One region of the Liquorilactobacillus hordei DSM 19519 genome, then DNA from elsewhere that is predicted to be linked to it. Evidence: predicted binding sites of a transcription regulator. Region 1 holds the regulator's gene; each other region holds the start of a gene.
What was found. The regulator HrcA, encoded in region 1, represses chaperone genes, less so after heat shock. The targets are predictions, from matches to a motif close to TTAGCACTCNNNNNNNNNGAGTGCTAA.
Positions count from the first base shown of each region.

Region 2: groES (co-chaperone GroES) is a predicted target of HrcA. The motif match lies at 1,695-1,721, and genes of this name have one in related genera.
Region 3: clpP (ATP-dependent Clp endopeptidase proteolytic subunit ClpP) is a predicted target of HrcA. The motif match lies at 1,976-2,002, and genes of this name have one in related genera.

Region 1 is NZ_CP049303.1:1,564,870-1,569,305, forward strand. Features, by position in the region: gene dnaK (molecular chaperone DnaK) at 1-1,099, opposite strand, end outside; gene grpE (nucleotide exchange factor GrpE) at 1,130-1,744, opposite strand; gene hrcA (heat-inducible transcriptional repressor HrcA) at 1,760-2,794, opposite strand; gene ribF (riboflavin biosynthesis protein RibF) at 2,889-3,833, opposite strand; gene truB (tRNA pseudouridine(55) synthase TruB) at 3,847-4,436, opposite strand, start outside.
Region 2 is NZ_CP049303.1:920,105-924,540, forward strand. Features, by position in the region: gene G6O70_RS12190 (IS3 family transposase) at 1-410, opposite strand, end outside; gene G6O70_RS12195 (helix-turn-helix domain-containing protein) at 353-883, opposite strand; gene G6O70_RS05660 (CPBP family intramembrane glutamic endopeptidase) at 942-1,574, opposite strand; gene groES (co-chaperone GroES) at 1,750-2,034, shown strand; gene groL (chaperonin GroEL) at 2,073-3,695, shown strand; gene G6O70_RS05675 (APC family permease) at 3,923-4,436, shown strand, end outside.
Region 3 is NZ_CP049303.1:957,537-961,972, reverse strand. Features, by position in the region: gene rpoN (RNA polymerase factor sigma-54) at 35-1,351, opposite strand; tRNA gene G6O70_RS05830 (tRNA-Arg) at 1,417-1,488, shown strand; gene clpP (ATP-dependent Clp endopeptidase proteolytic subunit ClpP) at 2,044-2,637, shown strand; gene G6O70_RS05820 (ISL3 family transposase) at 2,726-3,988, opposite strand; gene whiA (DNA-binding protein WhiA) at 4,210-4,436, opposite strand, start outside.

The DNA of each region.
Region 1 (4,436 bases):
GTGTTACATCAAGCAAAACAACATCCTTAACATCACCAGTAATAACCCCACCTTGAATAGCAGCACCAAGAGCAACTGCTTCATCTGGGTTAACTGATTGGTTAGGTTTCTTACCTGTTTCAGCTTCAACTGCAGCTTGAACTGCTGGTATACGTGTAGAACCACCAACCAAAATAACTTCATCAATTTCACTCATTGAAAGTCCAGCATCCTTCAAAGCGTTACGCACTGGAATTTTTGTTCTTTCAACTAAATCAGCTGTTAAGTTATCAAATTGTGCTCGTGTTAATGTCTTTTCCAAATGAAGTGGACCATTTTCACCAGCTGTAATAAATGGTAAGCTGATTTGTGCACTTGTAATACCAGAAAGGTCCTTTTTAGCCTTTTCAGCTGCATCCTTTAGACGTTGCATAGCCATTTTATCTTTTGAAAGATCAATACCATTTTCCTTCTTAAACTCTGCAACTAACCATTCCATGATTTTGTTATCAAAATCATCTCCACCAAGGAATGTATCACCATTAGTTGAAAGTACTTCGAACACCCCGTCGCCAAGCTCAAGGATAGAAACATCGAATGTTCCACCACCAAGGTCAAACACTAGGATTTTTTCATCATGATCAGTCTTATCAAGACCATATGCCAAAGCGGCAGCCGTTGGTTCATTGACAATTCTTTCAACTTTTAAACCAGCAATTTTTCCAGCATCCTTTGTTGCTTGACGCTGACTGTCATTAAAGTATGCAGGAACAGTGATAACTGCTTGTGTAACATCCTCACCAAGATATGATTCTGCATAATCTTTGATATACTGTAAGATCATTGCAGAAATTTCTTGTGGTGTATATTCTTTATCTTGAATTTTTACTTTATAACCAGCTTCACCCATATGGCGCTTAATTGATGCGATTGTATCTGGATTTGTAATTGCTTGTCTTTTTGCAACTTCACCAACTTGTGTTTCACCATTTTTAAATGACACAACTGATGGAGTCGTACGATTTCCTTCAGGGTTAGCAATAATCTTAGCTTCTTTTCCTTCAAGAACAGCAACTGCTGAGTTAGTTGTTCCTAAATCAATACCAATAATCTTTGACATTAATTTCAACCTCTTTCAAAAAATTTTAATTTATTGTGCAACGACTACCATTGCAGGCCGCAATACGCGGTCTTTTAACATATAGCCATCCTGGAATACTTCAATTACTGTTTCATTTTTCTGGCCCTTTTCAGCTGGCACAGATTTAACAGCTTGATGAAGCGCTGGATCAAAAACCTGTCCAAGTGCTTCAATCTTTGTCACATTATTTGCCTTCAATGCTTTCTCCATATCGTTAAAAACAAGTTCAATACCTCTTTTTAATTGCTTGGAAGCATCATCAGTGACTTCAATTTGTAAGGCACGATTCAAATTGTCAATAACTGGGAGAACATCTTTAGCAAGGCTTTGACCATCGTAACGTAACAACTTCTCTTGTTCTTTCTTAAACCTTGTATGCATATTAGCCATTTCAGCTTCTGCTCTCAAGTATTTATCTTCGAAGTCATCACATTTTTTTTGAAGTTCTGCTACTTTTAGTTTCAACTCTTCTTGTTCAGAATCTTCATTATCAACAGCTGATTTCTCCGAAGTTGCTTTATTTTCACCGACTTGCGCAGCTGTCTCATCCTTAACAGACTCATCCACAGCTTTTTTTTCATCAGTCTTCAAAATTTCTTCTTCGCTTCCATTTTGCTCTGACAAACCGACACCCCTTTTCTAATCATCATAAAAACTGTAGTAATCTAATAATTTACGTGCCAACTCTTCTTGGAACGTCTGGACAAGCCCAATCATTTTTGAATAAGGCATATTTGTTGGGCCTAGTAGAGCTATTAGACCTTGTCCATGTTGTGCCACGTCGTAAGTAGTTGAAATCAAGCTATAATTACTCAATGAGCTATTAGTCAACTCATCACCAATCTTCACTTGAATAGTACCTGATGAATTACCAATTAGATTGCTGATATCTTCAGAGCGTTCAATTAAGGAATAGAGATCTTTAATTTGATTAACATCCGCTTCACCCACAAAATTTAGTAAATTCAACTTACCACTCACAAAGAATTGCTCACGTGCTGACCGTTCTAAGATATTCCCGAAAATATCAAGAAATCCTACAGGTCTTCGAACATAATGCAATAATAGAGGAATCGTCTCATGCAGTCTTTCAATCACCTGATCAAGGGGAAGGCCAACAATTCTGTCATTAATCACACGAATAACTGCCTCAATCTCATCGCCACCCAATCCTCTAGGAACATTAAAAAGTTGACTTTCAATGTTTCCATCACTGGTAACCAGCATCATCATTAATTGCTGATTGCCAACTGGAAGAACCTTAAAGCCTTGAAACTTAATGTTTTTTGTCTCGGGTTTAAAAGCAATCGCAGTATAGTTGGTCATATCAGAAAGTATTCTCGCAGACTCAGCAACAATTTCATCAATCTTGTAGAAATTGTTACCAAATGAAGAACGGATATCCTCCAGCTGTTCTTGATTAACAACATCAGGCTTAACGAGATTATCAATATAATAACGATAACCCTTCAAAGTGGGAACTCTGCCTGAAGAAGAATGTTCCTTGTTGATAAATCCCAAATGTTCCAGAGCAACCATCTCATTTCGGATAGTTGCCGAACTCACTTGCATTGGGAGCTGTTCACCCAAGGATTTCGAACCGACAGGTTTCCCAACAGTTGTGTACTCCTGAATTATTGCTTCAAGAATTAACAATTGTCTCTCAGTAAGCATTTCAATCACCTCAATTAGCACTTAATGTCCTAGAGTGCTAAGTCAATTATTAATATACAAGAACTACTCAAATAAGTCAAGAATTGACCACCAATTATCTTATCTTTTTAAAATAATTTCGTGTATTTTCCTCATCTTTTTCTAGTTGAGCTATTAATCCAGCTGGACCAGTATATTTGACTTGGCCTCTCAATTTATAGTACCAGTTAACTACTACATTTTCTCCATATACCATTTGCGAGAAATCAAGCAAATTAATCTCAAGCGTCACTTTTCTGCCTTCTCCAAAAGTCTCATTTCGTCCAATTGACGCCATTCCCAAAACGTTTTTGCCGATAATTTCAACCTTAACAACATATATTCCTTCTGCAGGCAACATTTCTTGTGTATTAACCGCAACGTTAATTGTTGGAAATCCAAGTTTGCGTCCTCTTTGTTCACCATGAACAACTTTGCCATTGTTTTGATAATGATAGCCCAAAAGTTCGTTTGCACACTTAATATCTCCACATAAAAGTGCCTTACGGATTCGTGTCGAACTAATTTTTTGCTCCTTATCATTCAAATGTTTTACTTTAATGATTTCAAATCGATTCTTTGCATACTTAGGAAGAATTTGCATATTTGCAATATTTTTTTTACCATATGTGTAGTCTGAACCAGCGACAATTGCCCGTGCATTCAATCCTACCATATATTTATCAACAAATTCTTGTGGTCCCATTTTAACCAGTAAGTCATTCAAAGAAACTACATACATAATATCAGCACCTAATGACTCAAACAATTTATTTTTTTGCCCTAAAGTCGTCAAATACTTGATGTCTTGCGGTTTTACCCCCTTGAATGGAATGGAAGGATGCATGTCTAATGTCATTACAGCCAGTTTGACATTATGCTTTTTTGCTTCGCTTTTTGCTCGCTGTATAACGGCCTGATGTCCACGATGTACACCATCGAAAAATCCTAGTGCCAAAACAACATCTCCTGTTGGCAGGATCGACTTATTAAAAGGTTCTGCTAAATTGATTACTTGCACTTTTTACTCTCCTCTAAGTTAAATCAATCATTTGTTCAGGTTGATATCTTTTTTCATCTTCATTATAGCGATAGATACATCGAGCTTCATCTCGGTACATCAAAACTATTTGTTTAACTATTTTTGTATCACTAATTTCACTCGGCAATAAAAAACCGCCATTTTTCACAATTTTCCATTGTTGCTCGTCTAACTCAACATGAAAGTACTTTTGTAAAGCATAATCGACTGGATAAAGACGACTTTCAAGACTGCCGTCTTCTGCAGCCTGAGCTAACTCACTGATTTTAATAGTTTGTCCAACTGTGAAACCTCCACTGAATAAACGAGATAAATCAGACATAACGGCCGGAACACCTAACTTTTTGCCTAAGTCAACAGCTAAGGTTCTGATGTACGTCCCTTTTCCACACCCAACCTCAAAGTAGATCTTTTGATAACCACTTTCTTGATTAAAAATTGTTGTCTTAGTTTGTTTGAAATATTCAATATGAATATTTCTTTTAGGGCGTTCTACCGGATCACCGGCTCGAGCATAATCATAGAGTCTGCGACCCTTGACCTTAATTGCAGAATACATTGGCGGAATTTGAACCAAGTCGC
Region 2 (4,436 bases), 640 kb from region 1:
TTATTTTTGGCTATTCTACCAACAGTTCCTTTGTATGAGTTATATTTGCGAGTTTGCTTATTAAAGGCCTGACATGTCCAGCCTTGCTCCTTCATAATTCGGAGGACGCGTTTATGATTAACTTTAAATCCCTGTTCATGCATAACTAACGTTATGCGACGGTAACCGTATTTTTGAGTATACTTGGCATCTGTTTGCCGAATTTCATCAATGGCTTGGATAACCTGGTCATTCTCATATTCTCGTCCCTGACTGTGCTTAGTGTAATAGTACGTGCTACGTGGTACCTTAACGGCTTTAAGGATAAAACTAATCGACGTTTTGAAGACCCGCCTCAGATCATCAATTAAGGTCACGGTTTCTCGTGAGCTGATTTTTCGTGATCTAAGGCATCGAGTTTTTTTAAAAATTCGTTCTCGATTCTTAACATCTTATTTTCTTGCTTGAGTTGCTTTAACTCATTTTTATCGTGGCGTGCTTGGATTTGTGCCGTTGTGGGTTTGGTCACTTTTTTATGTTTAGACATAGTCTTTGGATTTCCTCTCACTCTATTTAGTCCACTGAGCCCCTCTAAATCAAACTTTCTTTGCCATTGCCAGATAGTACTTGGTGAAGAGAGGTTGAAATGTAGTGCTGTTTCTGGAAGCGAAGCTTTGTGCTGTTGTTTCCAGTTTAATACTTCTATCTTGAATTCACTAGAGTATTCCAAATTCATAGATTTCGGTTTTAATCCTGCAATGCCAAAACGATTAAAGCGATGAACCCATAGGAGAATCGTTTCATTGTTGGCAATATGGTATTTTCTGGCCAATTGAATGGAACTAATACCCGTTAAATATTCTGTCACAATAGAAATCCGTAACTCTAAATTAAATTTAGTCATAGTAAACCCCCGAGATTGTTGTCCAATCTCGGGGGTTCACTTCATGAGGTAGGCTTTTTTATTTTAATTGCAAAGCAACAATAAGAAGGTTCATGAGTATATGGGTAATTATCGGTGCTTTGATATCATGAGCCTTGTAGTATATGAAACTTAAAACTATTCCTAGACAAGCATAGGTTAAATAATGTCCGTCAGCATGGGCAATGCTGAAAAGAATACTGGAAATAAGGACAGCGCTTATAGGGTTAATGAAGGTTGCAATATTACCAAAAAAGACTTTCCGAAATATGAATTCTTCCATTACTGGCGCGGCGATTGTTACGTATATTAAATAATAAGGATAGTGAGAGACAATTGTCATTATCTGACTTGTATTTTCAGAAACCGCCGATTGATGTAGCAAATAAACTTCAGCAAACATGGAAACTTTCTGGATAATAAGAGCTAAGAAGGTTCCAACAACTCCTAACAATAGTATTGAAGTCATCGAGCTTGATTTTTCTTCAAGTCTATTTTTAAATGGCAGTTTATAATTAAGATAGAACATAAAAAATATTCCTGCGATTCCCAAGATAGTAGTTGCGATGAATAATAAAGAATTATTTTGGAATATTGCAAAAAGAATACTTGGAAATAACATAACAACAAGATATGTTACGAGTAACACTAGCGAATTTTTTCTAATATTCATGACTGACCCCATTCATTTTAATAATAAACCCAGTATAGCATACATTAATTAGCACTCTGATTGTTAGAGTGATAAAAAGCTTGCATTTTTAGGTTGAATTGATTATAGTAATAGTTGTGATTAGCACTTAGAACAGTAGAGTGCTAAAAACAAAACAATATTGGAGGGATATACAGTGCTTAAACCTTTAGGAGATCGTGTTATTTTGGAAGTTCAAAAAGATGAGGAACAAACTGTTGGCGGCATAGTAATTGCTAGCAATGCTCAAGAAAAGCCACAAACAGGAAAAGTGGTTGCTGTTGGTGCAGGCCGAGTTTTAGATAACGGTGAAAAGGTTGCTTTATCAGTTAAAGTCGGTGAAACGGTTTTGTTTGATAAATATGCTGGCACAGAAGTCAAATACGAAGAAAAAGGGTATTTGGTTGTTCATGAAAAAGATATTGTTGCAATTGTAGACTAAAATATTATTATATAAATCGACTATGAGGTGAATTATTGATGGCAAAAGAAATTAAATTTTCAGAAGATGCTCGTTCAAAAATGCTTGCAGGTGTTGACAAGTTAGCAGATACAGTTAAATCAACAATTGGACCAAAAGGAAGAAATGTTGTTTTAGAACAATCTTATGGCTCACCAACAATTACAAATGATGGTGTAACTATTGCAAAGGCAATCGAACTTGAAGATCATTTTGAAAATATGGGAGCAAAACTTGTTGCAGAAGTTGCTTCAAAAACAAATGATATTGCAGGTGATGGGACTACAACAGCTACAGTATTGACACAAGCAATTGTTACAGAAGGAATGAAAAATGTAACTGCCGGTGCAAACCCAGTTGGAATTCGTCGTGGGATTGAATTAGCAACAAAGGCTGCAGTTGATGAATTGCATGAAATGTCACACAAAGTAGAATCAAAGAGCGATATTGCTCAAGTTGCTGCAATTTCTTCAGCTAGTGAAGAGATTGGTAAGTTAATTGCAGATGCCATGGAAAAGGTTGGAAATGATGGTGTTATTACAATTGAAGAATCAAAGGGAATTGATACTTCACTGGATGTTGTAGAAGGAATGCAATTTGATCGTGGATATCTTTCACAATATATGGTAACTGATAATGATAAGATGGAAGCAGATTTAGATAATCCATATGTCTTGATTACTGATAAGAAGATTTCAAACATCCAAGAAGTTCTTAATCTCTTACAATCAATTGTAGAACAAGGTCGTCCTTTGTTAATCATTGCTGATGATGTTGATGGTGAAGCATTACCTACACTTGTTTTGAACAAGATTCGTGGAACATTCAACGTTGTTGCTGTCAAAGCTCCAGGATTTGGCGATCGTCGTAAAGAAATGTTACAAGATATTGCTACTTTAACTGGTGCAACAGTTATTACAGAAGATTTAGGGTTGCAATTGAAGGATACGACAGTTGATCAACTTGGTTCTGCAAGCAAGATTACTGTTACGAAGGAAAAGACTACTGTTGTTGAAGGCGCTGGTAACAAAGCAGAAATTGCAGAACGCGTAAACACAATCAAGAAACAAATTGCTGAAACAACTTCTGACTTTGATCGTGAAAAATTACAAGAACGTCTAGCTAAGTTGGCTGGTGGCGTAGCTGTGATTAAAGTAGGGGCTGCAACTGAAACAGAATTAAAGGAACGCAAGTACCGTATTGAAGATGCATTGAATGCTACAAGAGCTGCTGTTGAAGAAGGATTTGTTTCTGGTGGTGGTACAGCATTAGTTAATGTAATTGGTAAAGTTGCTAAATTAGAAGAAACTGGTGACGTTCAAACAGGTATCAATATTGTTAAACGTGCTTTGGAAGAACCAGTTCGTCAGATTGCTGCTAATGCAGGACTTGAAGGCTCAGTAATTGTTGAGAAGTTAAAGTCACAAGAAACAGGAATTGGTTACAACGCTGCTACAGACGAATGGGTTGATATGGTAGAAGCTGGGATTGTCGATCCAACTAAGGTAACACGTTCTGCATTACAAAATGCAGCAAGTGTATCTGCATTGTTGTTGACAACGGAAGCAGTTGTTGCTGAGGTACCAGCTCCTGAAGCACCTGCTGCTCCAGCTCCAGCACCAGGTATGGGCGGAATGATGTAATAAAGTTCTAGATTATAGAATTACAGAACGAGGGCAATGATCAAGTTGTCTTCGTTTTTTTATAGCAAATTTTAGTAATTATTAGAACTTTACAGAAGTGGAATTTAATTTTAAGGTGCAACTGAATGTAAAGTGTGATAAATTGTTTTAATAGGGAATTAGCAGACAGTAAAAAAATGCTATTTCATAGAATTTGATTATCTTATTCATCAAAGAGGGGAAATTAAATGTGGCGCTATTTAAAACGATTATTGATTGGAAAGCCTTTAAAAACAACGGATGAGGGTAATCAGCAGCTGACAAAGTTCAAAGCGTTAGCACTGTTGTCATCCGATGCCTTATCTTCAGTGGCTTATGGAACTGAGCAAATTACAGCAGTTCTAATAGTTTTATCAGCAGCAGCAACGTGGTACGCCCTACCTGCTGCTGGCATTGTTTTGGTTCTATTATTTGCAATAACGATGTCTTATAGACAAATTATTAATGCTTACCCATCTGGTGGTGGAGCATATATTGTTGCAACAAAAAACTGGGGAACACCTGTGGGGCTAGTTGCAGGCGGGTCTTTATTGGTTGATTATATGTTGACCGTTGCGGTTTCTGTAACTTCTGGGACCGAGGCGATCACATCTGCTATTCCATATTTACGAGAACATAGTATTGCAATTTCAATTATTATTGTTTTGTTTATTATGACCTTGAATTTACGTGGCATGCGGGAATCTGCCTCATTTCTAACGT
Region 3 (4,436 bases), 610 kb from region 1:
CTTTGTTTGATTCTCAAAAAAGATAACCTTAGATTTAAATTCTTTTTCTTTGTGTTGAGCTACCTATTTTTAGTTCTTCACGATATTTTGCAACGGTCCGCCGTGATATTCTTATTCCAACTTTTTCCAATTTTGTTGCTATTTTGCTGTCTGACAAAGGTTTTTGCTGGTTTTCAGCGGCTATAATTACATTTATATGTTCTTTGATTGTATCAACAGAAATATCTTGTCCTATACTGTTCACAGGTCGCTTGAAGAAATATTTTAGTTCATACACTCCAAAATCACACTGTAAGTATTTTCCATTAACTGCTCGACTAATAGTAGATTCATGCAAATTCAATTTTTGTGCAACATCTCTTAATAGCAATGGCTTCAATTTCTCGTTACCATCCTCAAAAAAATCATGTTGCCGCTCAATTATAACTTCTGCCACCCTCACAATCGTCTCTGCACGCAATTCGATATCTCTGATAAGTTCTTGAAAGTCTCTTTGCTTTTCTTTCAAAAATTTTTTTACTTCATCTTCATTTTCTCTTAAAAACTTATCGTAGTAGTCTTTTTTGAAGACAACTAGTGGCTTTGTCTTCTTGGTCGTTTTGATACTAAAATCTGCTGTTCCCGAAATTTTTTTTATTATTAAGTCAGGGTAAACATATCCTATATTTTCTTGTTCAAAAGCTGCTCCTGGTGCCGGTGTCAATCTTTGAATAAATTCAACCGCATTTTCAATCTGTTTGCCATCTATAGCCAGATTAGCTGCAATTTTCTCCCAATTTTGTTCAACCAAACTCACAAACTCGTTTTCAACAATTAACTGTGCCTCAATTGGGGCATCTTCAATATTTTGAATTTGCAAAAGTAAACATTCTTGTAAGGAACGTGCCCCTACACCCGGTGGATCGAGTTGCTGCAATAAGGTCAAGGCATCCATCATTGTAATATAATCGACGCCAGTTTTTCTGATTAGTTTCCTTAAATCAATTTTTAGGTAACCATTCTCATCAAGTTGACCAATTAAATAAATAACCCAACTCCTAAGATTTGTTTTCCTCATCGTTAAATGCACCTGTGACAGCAGATAATCATACAGCGATTGACTCTTGTTATCTGTAACCATATCAAACTGACCAACTTTGAAATTTGACATATCCGTCGATTTACCAGTATAACTCATTGTCCCCTTAATAGAGATAAAAGGATTATCCAGCTGTTTTTGTTTTAAATACTTCGCAAGATCTTCAGTACTATATCGCAGTATTTGAATCGACTGCTGCATCTGCTGTGTCAGTGCAAATTTTTGAATTTGTTTTTGAATTTGTCCATACCCATAACTTTGTTTGTGGGGCATAAAGTTTCACCTATCTTTTCAACTTGTAAATTTGAATTCTTTCTTGTAGAATAGTATGAGTAATTGCGCCGCTAGTGTAATGGATCGCACGCAAGATTCCGGTTCTTGTAATGTGGGTTCGACTCCCACGTGGCGCATATTTTATCTACTAGTGATTATAAGTGTTTACCGCTTACAAAACAACTATTTGACCATGTACATAATTTAATTAGTCTAGGTTCTATGAACTAATTTAATTTATCATGTATCAATTAATTGCTAATAATTCCTTGTTCATATAGGTAATAGCAATACCAATTATAAATTCAATAAACACAAAATAAAATGTGACATAGGTTGGAAAAATTTGACGTATGGAACATGTTTATCCGGAATAATTAACGAGGCTAGGTCAAAATTCAACTTTTTGGCACAGCCTCTTTTTGTTTTGAATAATTGCTTTCTATAAATCAAAATTTTTCAACTACTCCTGAATTATCCATAATAAACAGCAACTTTTCATTTTTTATGTATGCTCCAATTTTTTGACAATAATTCATATTATATTGAAGATATTTTAAAAATTAGCGATAATTATTTAGGCTCCGTCTTTTTTATTTGACCTTTATTGACCATTAAGTTAAACTAGCAATACAAACATTTGAGTGCTACACTTAGAATGTTAAATTATAGTTTGAGGGGGTCGTCGTTCAATGAATTTAGTACCTACTGTTATTGAACAATCAGCACAAGGCGAACGTGCATATGATATTTACTCCAGACTTTTAAAAGATCGTATTATTATGCTTTCTGGAGAAGTTAATGATGATATGGCTAACGCTATCATTGCACAATTGCTATTCTTGGATGCGCAAGATTCAGAAAAAGATATTTATATTTATATCAATTCACCAGGTGGGAGTGTATCTGCCGGGTTAGCGATTTATGATACGATGAACTTTGTTAAAGCAGACGTTCAGACTATCGTTATGGGAATGGCTGCTTCTATGGCAAGTGTCCTTTCAACTGCTGGTACAAAGGGCAAACGTTTTGCATTGCCTAACTCAGAAATTATGATCCATCAACCACTTGGTGGTGCACAAGGGCAGGCAACTGATATTAATATTGCCGCTGAACATATCTTGAAGACACGTAAGTTAATTAACAAGATTTTGGCAGATGGTTCTGGTCAAGATATTAAGACAATTAATCGTGATACTGAACGTGATAATTTCATGACTGCTCAACAAGCTGTTGATTATGGTTTAATTGATGGAATCATGGAAAACAAAAAGAATCTTAAATAGTATAAAGTCAAAAAATTCAAAGTTAGACAAAGAATTTTGGGCTCTTTGTCAACCGCTGTTGATGGGAAATTTTTAAAAGAAAATCAATTCATTTTCGAATTGGTTTTCTTTTTTTTATTCGAATCGTAAATTCAATTCTAATCCGGGTGTAAAAATGTGACCAGTTTCTATAGCCGTATGCCGTGCGTTTAATTTGTTTGATTTTGCGATTAACACCTTCTAGTGGGCCATTTGAATAGTTGCTTGCCATCATGTTTTTAATTAATGGTAGATATTTGCGATAGGTCTTTATTGTAGTTTCAAGCTGTGGGCTGACTTTGTCAGCTCGATTTAGTGTTTTAATGAACTTTAAATAATCACGCTTTCTTAAGGCATCAACTAGGGAATGCGCAACGAAGTAAGTGTGTTGGTAGGTTGAATCTAACTCAAGACCTTGCCAGACTAATTGTTCTTGGGTGAACCAGTTCTTTAAATGCGCAAACCATTGTGGTTTACGTTGATTTAAGCCAGAATAAGTTTTTAAAAATAAACGCCAGTGATGTTTGAGAACTCGATATTCTCGTGAATTTTGAGTGAATCGATGCATTAACTGTACGCGTGTCTGGTTCAGTGCTTGGAGTCCCATTTGAACTAGATGAAAGTTATCGGCGATAACTTTTGCTTCTGGAAAAATTATGTGAATTACGGATTGATACTGTGCATTGAAATCAATAACTACTTGTTTAACTTTCCTACGTTCAGCTAAGGAATAGTTACTTTCAAAGTGATTTTGGATACTTCGATTAAGGCGATTAGGTAAAACAGAAACTAGCCGATGTGTATCACCATCAATGGCAATAAAACTCATCTGATGACCAGTGGAGCGAAATTCATCAAAACACAACGTAGTTGGTAAGGTAAGCAAGGCGGTCTTAGTCTGAATCGCTAATGAATCAAGTACTCGATTAACTGCCACTGGTGAAACATTTAATTCCTCTGCAATATCAGTAATACTACGATCTTTAGTAAGCTGTAGAATAATCATCTGTTTGGTATCTTCTGAGATTTGACAGTGTGGTTTAACTAGCGACGTTTCAGCACTAAAAGTATGTTGCCCTCTTTTGCACAGATAACGTTGTTTAAGCAGTTTTAAGATAACTGGTCGTTCTTTGATAGGTGGCATCCTGACGTTGATCAAATTAGTTCCAAAACGGACTACTTGGGATTGGCCACAAAGTGGACAGCGCTTTATCGAATAAGTTAATTTGGCATGAATGACTTGTTTCTTGGGATCAGAATTGTCAATACTGATACATTTAATATTTGGGTCTTGGATTTGAAGTATATTTTCGATAGAATAGTCTTGGGACATGTTTTCTCACTTGCCTTTACTTTTACTTTGGTTGGTATGTGGTGGTGCATTTGGGAACTTGTCCTTTTATTGTACATGAAAATTGGGTGTTGATGGAAGTTCATCAACACCCAATATTTTAGAGCCGAATTTTGAATTATGGAATACTTTTATATGTAATAAAAAAGATGCTGAATCAAAAATTGAATTTGATTCAGCATCTTTTTTTGTTTAACGCTTCTCTAATTTAATATTTCATTACCATTTCTTAACTGCTCCGCTAATTCATTTATCTTCCGTAAACGGTGATTAACTCCCGATTTAGAAATTGGTCCATTTTCAACTAAATCACCCAATTCTTTTAAACTAACTTCGGGATGTGTGAGCCTTGCACGCGCAATATCTTGAATCTTAGGTGGTAACTTATTAATTCCATAATTATTATCAATAAATTCAATATTTTCAATTT